DNA from 3 places in the Priestia sp. 179-F W1.4 NHS genome. Region 3 is predicted to be linked to each of the others. Evidence: riboswitches for the same ligand, from Rfam matches in the RefSeq annotation. Region 3 holds a riboswitch; each other region holds the start of a gene.
The links. A riboswitch is a leader RNA that binds a small molecule or an ion and turns the genes downstream of it on or off. The one in region 3 is predicted to bind cobalamin.
Positions count from the first base shown of each region.

Region 1: linked by a shared signal. The riboswitch ahead of ACH0CI_RS16085 (ABC transporter substrate-binding protein) and the one ahead of nikA (nickel ABC transporter substrate-binding protein) in region 3 are both predicted to bind cobalamin.
Region 2: linked by a shared signal. The riboswitch ahead of ACH0CI_RS00075 (ribonucleoside-diphosphate reductase subunit alpha) and the one ahead of nikA (nickel ABC transporter substrate-binding protein) in region 3 are both predicted to bind cobalamin.

Region 1 is NZ_JBIQFF010000003.1:175,979-178,249, reverse strand. It holds gene ACH0CI_RS16090 (adenosylcobinamide amidohydrolase) at 1-327, opposite strand, end outside; gene ACH0CI_RS16085 (ABC transporter substrate-binding protein) at 416-1,375, opposite strand; cobalamin riboswitch at 1,635-1,767, opposite strand; gene ACH0CI_RS16080 (thioredoxin family protein) at 1,858-2,172, opposite strand.
Region 2 is NZ_JBIQFF010000001.1:17,017-19,287, forward strand. It holds gene menC (o-succinylbenzoate synthase) at 1-911, shown strand, start outside; cobalamin riboswitch at 1,190-1,375, shown strand; gene ACH0CI_RS00075 (ribonucleoside-diphosphate reductase subunit alpha) at 1,509-2,271, shown strand, end outside.
Region 3 is NZ_JBIQFF010000008.1:100,670-102,940, forward strand. It holds gene nikA (nickel ABC transporter substrate-binding protein) at 1-1,218, opposite strand, end outside; cobalamin riboswitch at 1,362-1,552, opposite strand; gene ftsZ (cell division protein FtsZ) at 1,555-2,271, opposite strand, start outside.

The DNA of each region.
Region 1 (2,271 bases), on a different contig from region 3:
TGTACCGGGAGAGGAATAGAAAGGGACAGCTTCGTCAGCTGTAATATCCACTGCGTTTCCTACTCCAGCCGTTATCACGGAAGCTACTCTTACTCCGTAGCCTTCATAACAGTAAATCGCTCTTTCTTTTAACCAAACCGCTGTCATCAACCCTACGATTTGCTCATGGCGCACATTTTCTTTCATCAAATATTGCTCATACTCTAAAGAAGGGGTATCTGAATAATAGTCTTTATGAACAAATCGATTGTAAAAGGTGTCCGTTTCCGTGATGCCTGTTCCTAAAACGCCTGAGCTGTATGTTTTATAAGAAGTCTCGGTTTTCATGATTAAAAGCTCAGGCCGTTCTTCAATTTTAAGATGTGAAAAGGGACCAATCCCCTTTTCAATTCGAACTGGAATATGGTCCCTCTTTTTATTTATTGTACACCTCAGGGTATACTGCTTTTGCTAAGTCCTCTAAGCCATCTACAATACGAGGTCCTAAGCGGTTGATTTTGTTTTGATCAACCTTTTCAATATTCCCCTCTTTTACAGCAGTCATGCTGCTCCAAGCGGGACGCTTCATAATCTCATTTTTGTCTGCATCATACGTTGCGATAATAACGTCAGGGTTTAACTTAACAACTTGCTCTTCAGAAAACTTAACCCAACCCTTTTCACTAGCCGCTACGTTATCAGCACCGATCATAGTAAGCATTTCGTTCATGAACGTACCTTTTCCTGTTGTATAAATCTCAGGAGCTCCCGATACCTCTATCCATACTTTTTTACGATCTTCTTTTGAAATCGTTTTTGCTTTTTTCTCAATTGAAGCTACTTTTTCTTTCATGTCTTTAATTGTTTGATTAGCTTCTTTTGTTTTACCCGTTAATTTACCAATTTGCGTAATAGAATCATAAACCGTATCAAACGTTGTTGAATCTTTTACAACAAATACCGGAATACCCGCACTTTCAATTTGTTTAAATACTTCATCTGAAACGCCCATACTTGAAGCGTGTGCCAGTACTAAATCAGGATTTAAAGCAATAACTTTTTCTGCATTAACGTTCATATCTCCCACCTGCGCTTTTTTCTTTACGCTTTTAGGATAATCATCGTTGCTTGTGACACCGACTAACTCTTTTTCAAGGCCAAGGGCATATACAATCTCCGTATTACTTGGCATTAATGAAACAATTTTCTTAGGCTGTTTTTTCAACGTAATTTCTTTATCACGCGCGTCTTTTACCTTCACTGGAAACGCAGCTTGTGACGTTTGTTCTGTATCTTGCTTCGTTTTTTTATCACTGTTGCTTTTGCTGCCTGCACCGCATGCAGCAAGTACGATGACTAACAGCGCAATAATGGAATACGAAAGCCATTTTTTCATCTAAATACTCCCCCTATATATTGTTCATTGTGAATACGAAACCTCCACGTTAAAGAAAAAGCAAATGATCATGCAAAAAGCAGCGCTATCCCGTTTTTTCCGCTTTGACTATGTATACTGCTCGGCAGCAGCTTCAAAATAAAAAAGCTTTACTTTCAATTGAAAGCAAAGCAGGTAACGTCAAGATAAGCAGGAAAAGAATCCGTTAACTATACTTGATATGTATGTTCATTACCCTGCTTCACCCTTCCTCGAAGGTTTCACAGCTAACAATAAGGCAGGTCTCCTGACTTACGCACAAAGCGCTTACAGTGGCGGGACCGCGCTGGTTTTTCACCAGACTTCCCTTTTCACTCAATCTTTAAATTGAGACCTTATTGCTTTACGATTATTCACTTGTCCTAGTATACCCCACTCATCGAAAAATGGAAATAGCCATTCTCACAAAAAAAGCTGCGAGAATGCTCTCGCAGCTTAGGGAATTAAAGAGTTTCTAAAAATTCACGGACCGCTTCAGGCGTTTTAGCATTTGCACTGTGCAGGTGCGCAATTTTTTCACCGTTTTTATATACAAGAAGAGAAGGAATACCCATTACATTGTTTTCAGCAGAAAGTTCTTCAAACTCATCCTTGTCAATTTTAAACCATGCTTTATCTGTATTTTCGTCAACGATTTCATCAATAAACATATCCAAACGTTTGCAATCAGGACACCACGTTGTCGTAAAAATCCCAACGCTTAGTGTTTCATTCTTAATTTGTTGGCGAAATTGTTTTTCTTCCGTAAATTGTTTCATTGTGTTACCTCCAGCGTCTATTCGTTCCTTCCTACAATTCTATAGTAAGAAGTCTGACTTCATTATAAACGATTTTTTTATCGTTGTGCTAATGTTTCA
Region 2 (2,271 bases), on a different contig from region 3:
TTCATATGTTAGACGATTTTTTAATTCCTTCGCTTCTTCACCAGCAGCTTCAAAAACCAGAGGATGTTCAAAAGTTATTCAAACCTCTAAAGCGGAACAACATGGCTAAAGCAGCTTTGGACTGTGCTGTATGGGATTTGTATGCAAAGCGCCAAAATAAGCCCTTAGCTGAAGTAATTGGCGGAGTAAGGCCTGCTGTAGAAGCTGGAGTGGTAGTTGGCTTAAACGATATTTCCATCATGAAAGAACAAATAAAGACTTATATGAAAGATGGTTATAAGCGCTTTAAAGTGAAAATTAAGCCAGGCGCTGACTATGAGCTACTGAAACAAATTCGAGATGAATTTCCAAGCATTCCTCTTATGGCTGATGCCAATTCAGCCTATACGTTAAGCGATAGTGATTCATTGAAAAAACTAGATGAATTGAATTTAATGATGATCGAACAGCCGTTAAGTTCGGATGATATCCTTGATCATCGATTATTACAAAAGCAAATGAAGACGCCGATTTGCTTAGATGAAAGCATTGTGAGCTATGAAGATGCACGTCATGCAATCGAACAAAAAAGCTGCAAGATTATCAATGTGAAAATCGGTCGAGTTGGCGGAATGTCTGTAGCAAAAAAAATTCATGATTTATGCTCCCTACACGGTGTAAGGCTTTGGGTTGGCGGAATGTTAGAAGCCGGGATTTCACGAGCTCATAACATCGCCCTTGCCACACTGCCTTCTTTCACGATACCAGGTGACATTTCTGCGTCGTCTCGCTATTGGGAAAAAGATATTATTAAGCCCGAAGTAGAGGTAGAAGCCGGAGTAATAAAGGTGAAGGAAAAACCGGGGATCGGATACGATATTGATAAAAAGTTTATCAAAACAATCACAGCATTTGAAAAAGAATACAAATAATTAAAAACCGTTTTTTATGAAAAACGGTTTTTTTATTGATGTTGGCAATGTTTAGTAGAAAAATAGGACAAATTTTTTAAAAAGAGCACATTGTTCCATCAAGCGTGTCAAAACATGTTATGATGGAGTAGTTTGATGAAAAAAGTCGAAGGATTTTATCGTAAAAAACAAAATTATTTTTGAAAATAGGTTGATAGTTTTCTAAGTTGTCCTATATAATGTGTTTATAACATAACACAATATGTTGTTTGTTAAACAATAATAAAATACTATATTTTGTGTTTTCCAGTGAAAAAGGTGTCTGATAAAAAGACTTAAAAGGGAATTTGGTGAAAATCCAAAGCTGTCCCCGCAACTGTGAATGCTGATGAAATAAGGAGATCCACTGTGAGTAAACATCATGGGAAGGCCTTAAAGTAAAAAGAAGCATAAGTCAGGAGACCTGCCTTTTTTATGTCGTTTTATCTTCTTCGGGAGGTGAGAGGGTAGAGCGAGGATTGAGAAAAGACTTAGTGTCTTCTTCTATCTTCGTTCTATTCGCTCACCGAGGTACGGTGAGCGATTTTTTATTTTGAAGTGAAGAGAGGAGCCATATTTATGGTGAATACATTAAAGCCTACAATTCTACATGAATTAACTGCATATATTGAACGTTTAAAAAAAGAATTTACGCAGCTTGATTTTTCTTTGTATGAGGAAAAGGTTATTCAAACTGTTACAGTAAAGGAAAATATGACGGACGAAAAGGTTGCAAACGTACTAATTTTGGCAGCCCTAGAGCGTATTTCAATGGAAGAACCAGATTGGACGTACGTGGCGGCAGACGTCTACTTAAACGAACTATATCGAAAAGCAGCGGACAACCGAGGTTATGATAAAAAAGAGAAGTACGGTTCGTTTTATCAGCTTATTCAAGAACTAACAAAAATCGGCATTTATAATAAACAGCTATTAAAAACATATACAGAAGAAGAAATTAATGAAATTGCTTCAGTCATTATTCCTGAACGCGATCGTTTATTTACATACATTGGATTGCTGACATTAGCAGATCGCTATTTAGCGACATCACATGATAAGCGTGTATACGAATTACCGCAAGAACGTTTTCTTATCATTGCTATGACGCTGATGTCTCAAGAAAAGAAAGAAAATCGAACAGCATTAGTAAAAGAAGCGTACTGGGCGCTTTCTAGTCTATATATGACGGTTGCCACACCAACACTCTCAAACGCAGGAAAGAGCTACGGACAGCTATCTAGCTGCTTTATTGATACGATTGATGACAGCTTACGCGGTATTTATGATAGCAATACAGATTTGGCCACGCTTAGTAAAAATGGAGGCGGAATTGGTGTCT
Region 3 (2,271 bases):
TAAATCCCAATCATCTTTTGCCATTACATATTCATCGCTATCTTCAACTAGGTGAATCTTAATAGTAATTCCTAACTCTTTGGCATTAGACTGTATAAGCTGAGCAATTAAAGGCAGTTCTGGCAAAGAACTGTATGTGACAAGAGAGAGCGATAGTGGCTTTCCATTTTTGATTGCTTTGTCATTTTTGATTTGATAGCCTGCTTTCTCTAAATATTTTTTAGCAGATGTCATACCTCTTTGCTCATTAGCAGTACTATCAGCAAAAGGAAATTGGGGTAAAAATGGACCTCGAGCCGCTGCCGCTTGATTGTTCATGATGCTGCTAACAATTTCTTTTCGGTTCAATAAGGTATCGATAGCTTTTCTTACATTTTCGTCTTTTAATGCGTCATTGGTTTGATTATAAAGTAATAAATGTGTACGCACACTGGGTACTCCACTTACTTTAAAAGACGGATCTGTTTGTAAAGTGCCCAAGCTTTCTAAAGGCGGGCGATAAATAATATCGGCTGTTCCAGATTGAAGAGCAGCAACTCGCGCATTAGCATCTTCGTTAAATCCAAAGATCGCACTTTTCAATTTCACTTTTCCACCCCAATAATTTTCATATCTTTCTAATTTTACTTGATTTCCTTGATCAAAAGACAAGACGCGAAATGGACCCGTACCAATGGGCTTCTTAGCTATATTAGAAGCATCAACATCTATAATAGCTGTATTTGGATGCACTAATTCAGAAGGAAATTTAGGCATTGGTTCTTTTAATGTAATTGTCAGCGCATGACTGTTCGCTTTCATTTCTTTAATATTCAAAGCGTTTTTCATCGCATAACTTTGATCTATCGTTCTTTGAAGAGAAGACTTAACGGCATTTGCATCCAGCGCTTTTCCATTTTGAAACGTGATGTTCTTTCTTATCATAAATGTCCATGTAAGGCCGTTATCTTTCGTTTCCCACTTTTCAGCAAGCCAAGGCTTTATTTTTAAATCTTCGTTGATTTTAACAAGCGTCTCCCCTACTCCCCCACGAACTGCTGTATAATTATCGTCCGTATGAGGATCAAGCGTTGCAGATGTAAAATTAAATAAAAACGTCACACTTTTATCCGTTTTCTTTCTTTCTTTTATACTTACGCTCTCTTCATTAGGAGCGCAAGCAGTGAGGCAAAGTAACACGAGAAATATCATAGATACAAGTTTTTTATTATTTATCATTCATTTTTCCACCTTCTATTTTAATACACAAAAAAAGCACTTCTAAAAAGAAGTGCTTGCCTTCACAACAAATTCAGATAAACGTATCCCTTGTTTATCGTATTTTTGATTCTGCCAAAACACCTCCCTATCCTCGTAGGTTATTGTGTGCTGCGATTTATGGCAGGTCTCCTGGCTTCAAGTCATTGCCTTATGCCGCCTTCCCGTCTCTAAATAGACAGTGGCTTTTTGACATAAGGCTCCTTGTTACAGTGGCGGGACCGCTCCGGATTTTCACCGGATTCCCTTTTAAGGCAATTGAAAAACAATTGCCACCATAAAAGCTGGTTATTTAATTTAGTAGCGTGCTCTTGAAACTCTAGAAGTGGAAGCTGATGGTGAAATATCTTCATCATCAAATCCAGTGGCAATAACGGTTACCATCATTTCGTCCTTTAAATCTTCATTAATCACAGATCCAAAAATCATATTTAAGTCCTGATCAGAAGCGGACGTGACAATATCTGCTGCTTCCTGTACTTCGTAAAGACTCAAGCTGCTACCGCTCGTAATGTTCAGCAGCACGCCTCTTGCTCCATCAATCGATGCATCTAGCAGCGGACTAGAAATCGCTTTTTTCGCTGCTTCAATTGCTCGATCTGATCCCGAAGCTCGTCCGATACCCATAAGCGCAAATCCTTGATTAGACATAATTGTTTTTACATCAGCAAAGTCAAGGTTAATCAGCCCCGGAACAGCGATTAAATCTGAAATACCTTGAATACCTTGGCGAAGAACATTATCTGCTTCACGGAATGCTTCAAGCATAGGTGTCTTTTTATCAACGATTTCAAGCAAGCGGTCGTTTGGAATGACAATAAGGGTATCTACCGATTCATTCATCGCAGTAATACCGCCTACTGCTTGCTTGGTACGTTTATTTCCTTCAAACTTGAAAGGGCGAGTAACTACTCCAATTGTTAAAGCATTTAGTTCACGGGCAATTTGAGCAATAACCGGAGCTGCTCCAGTACCAGTGCCTCCCCCCATGCCAGCTGTTACGAATACCATATC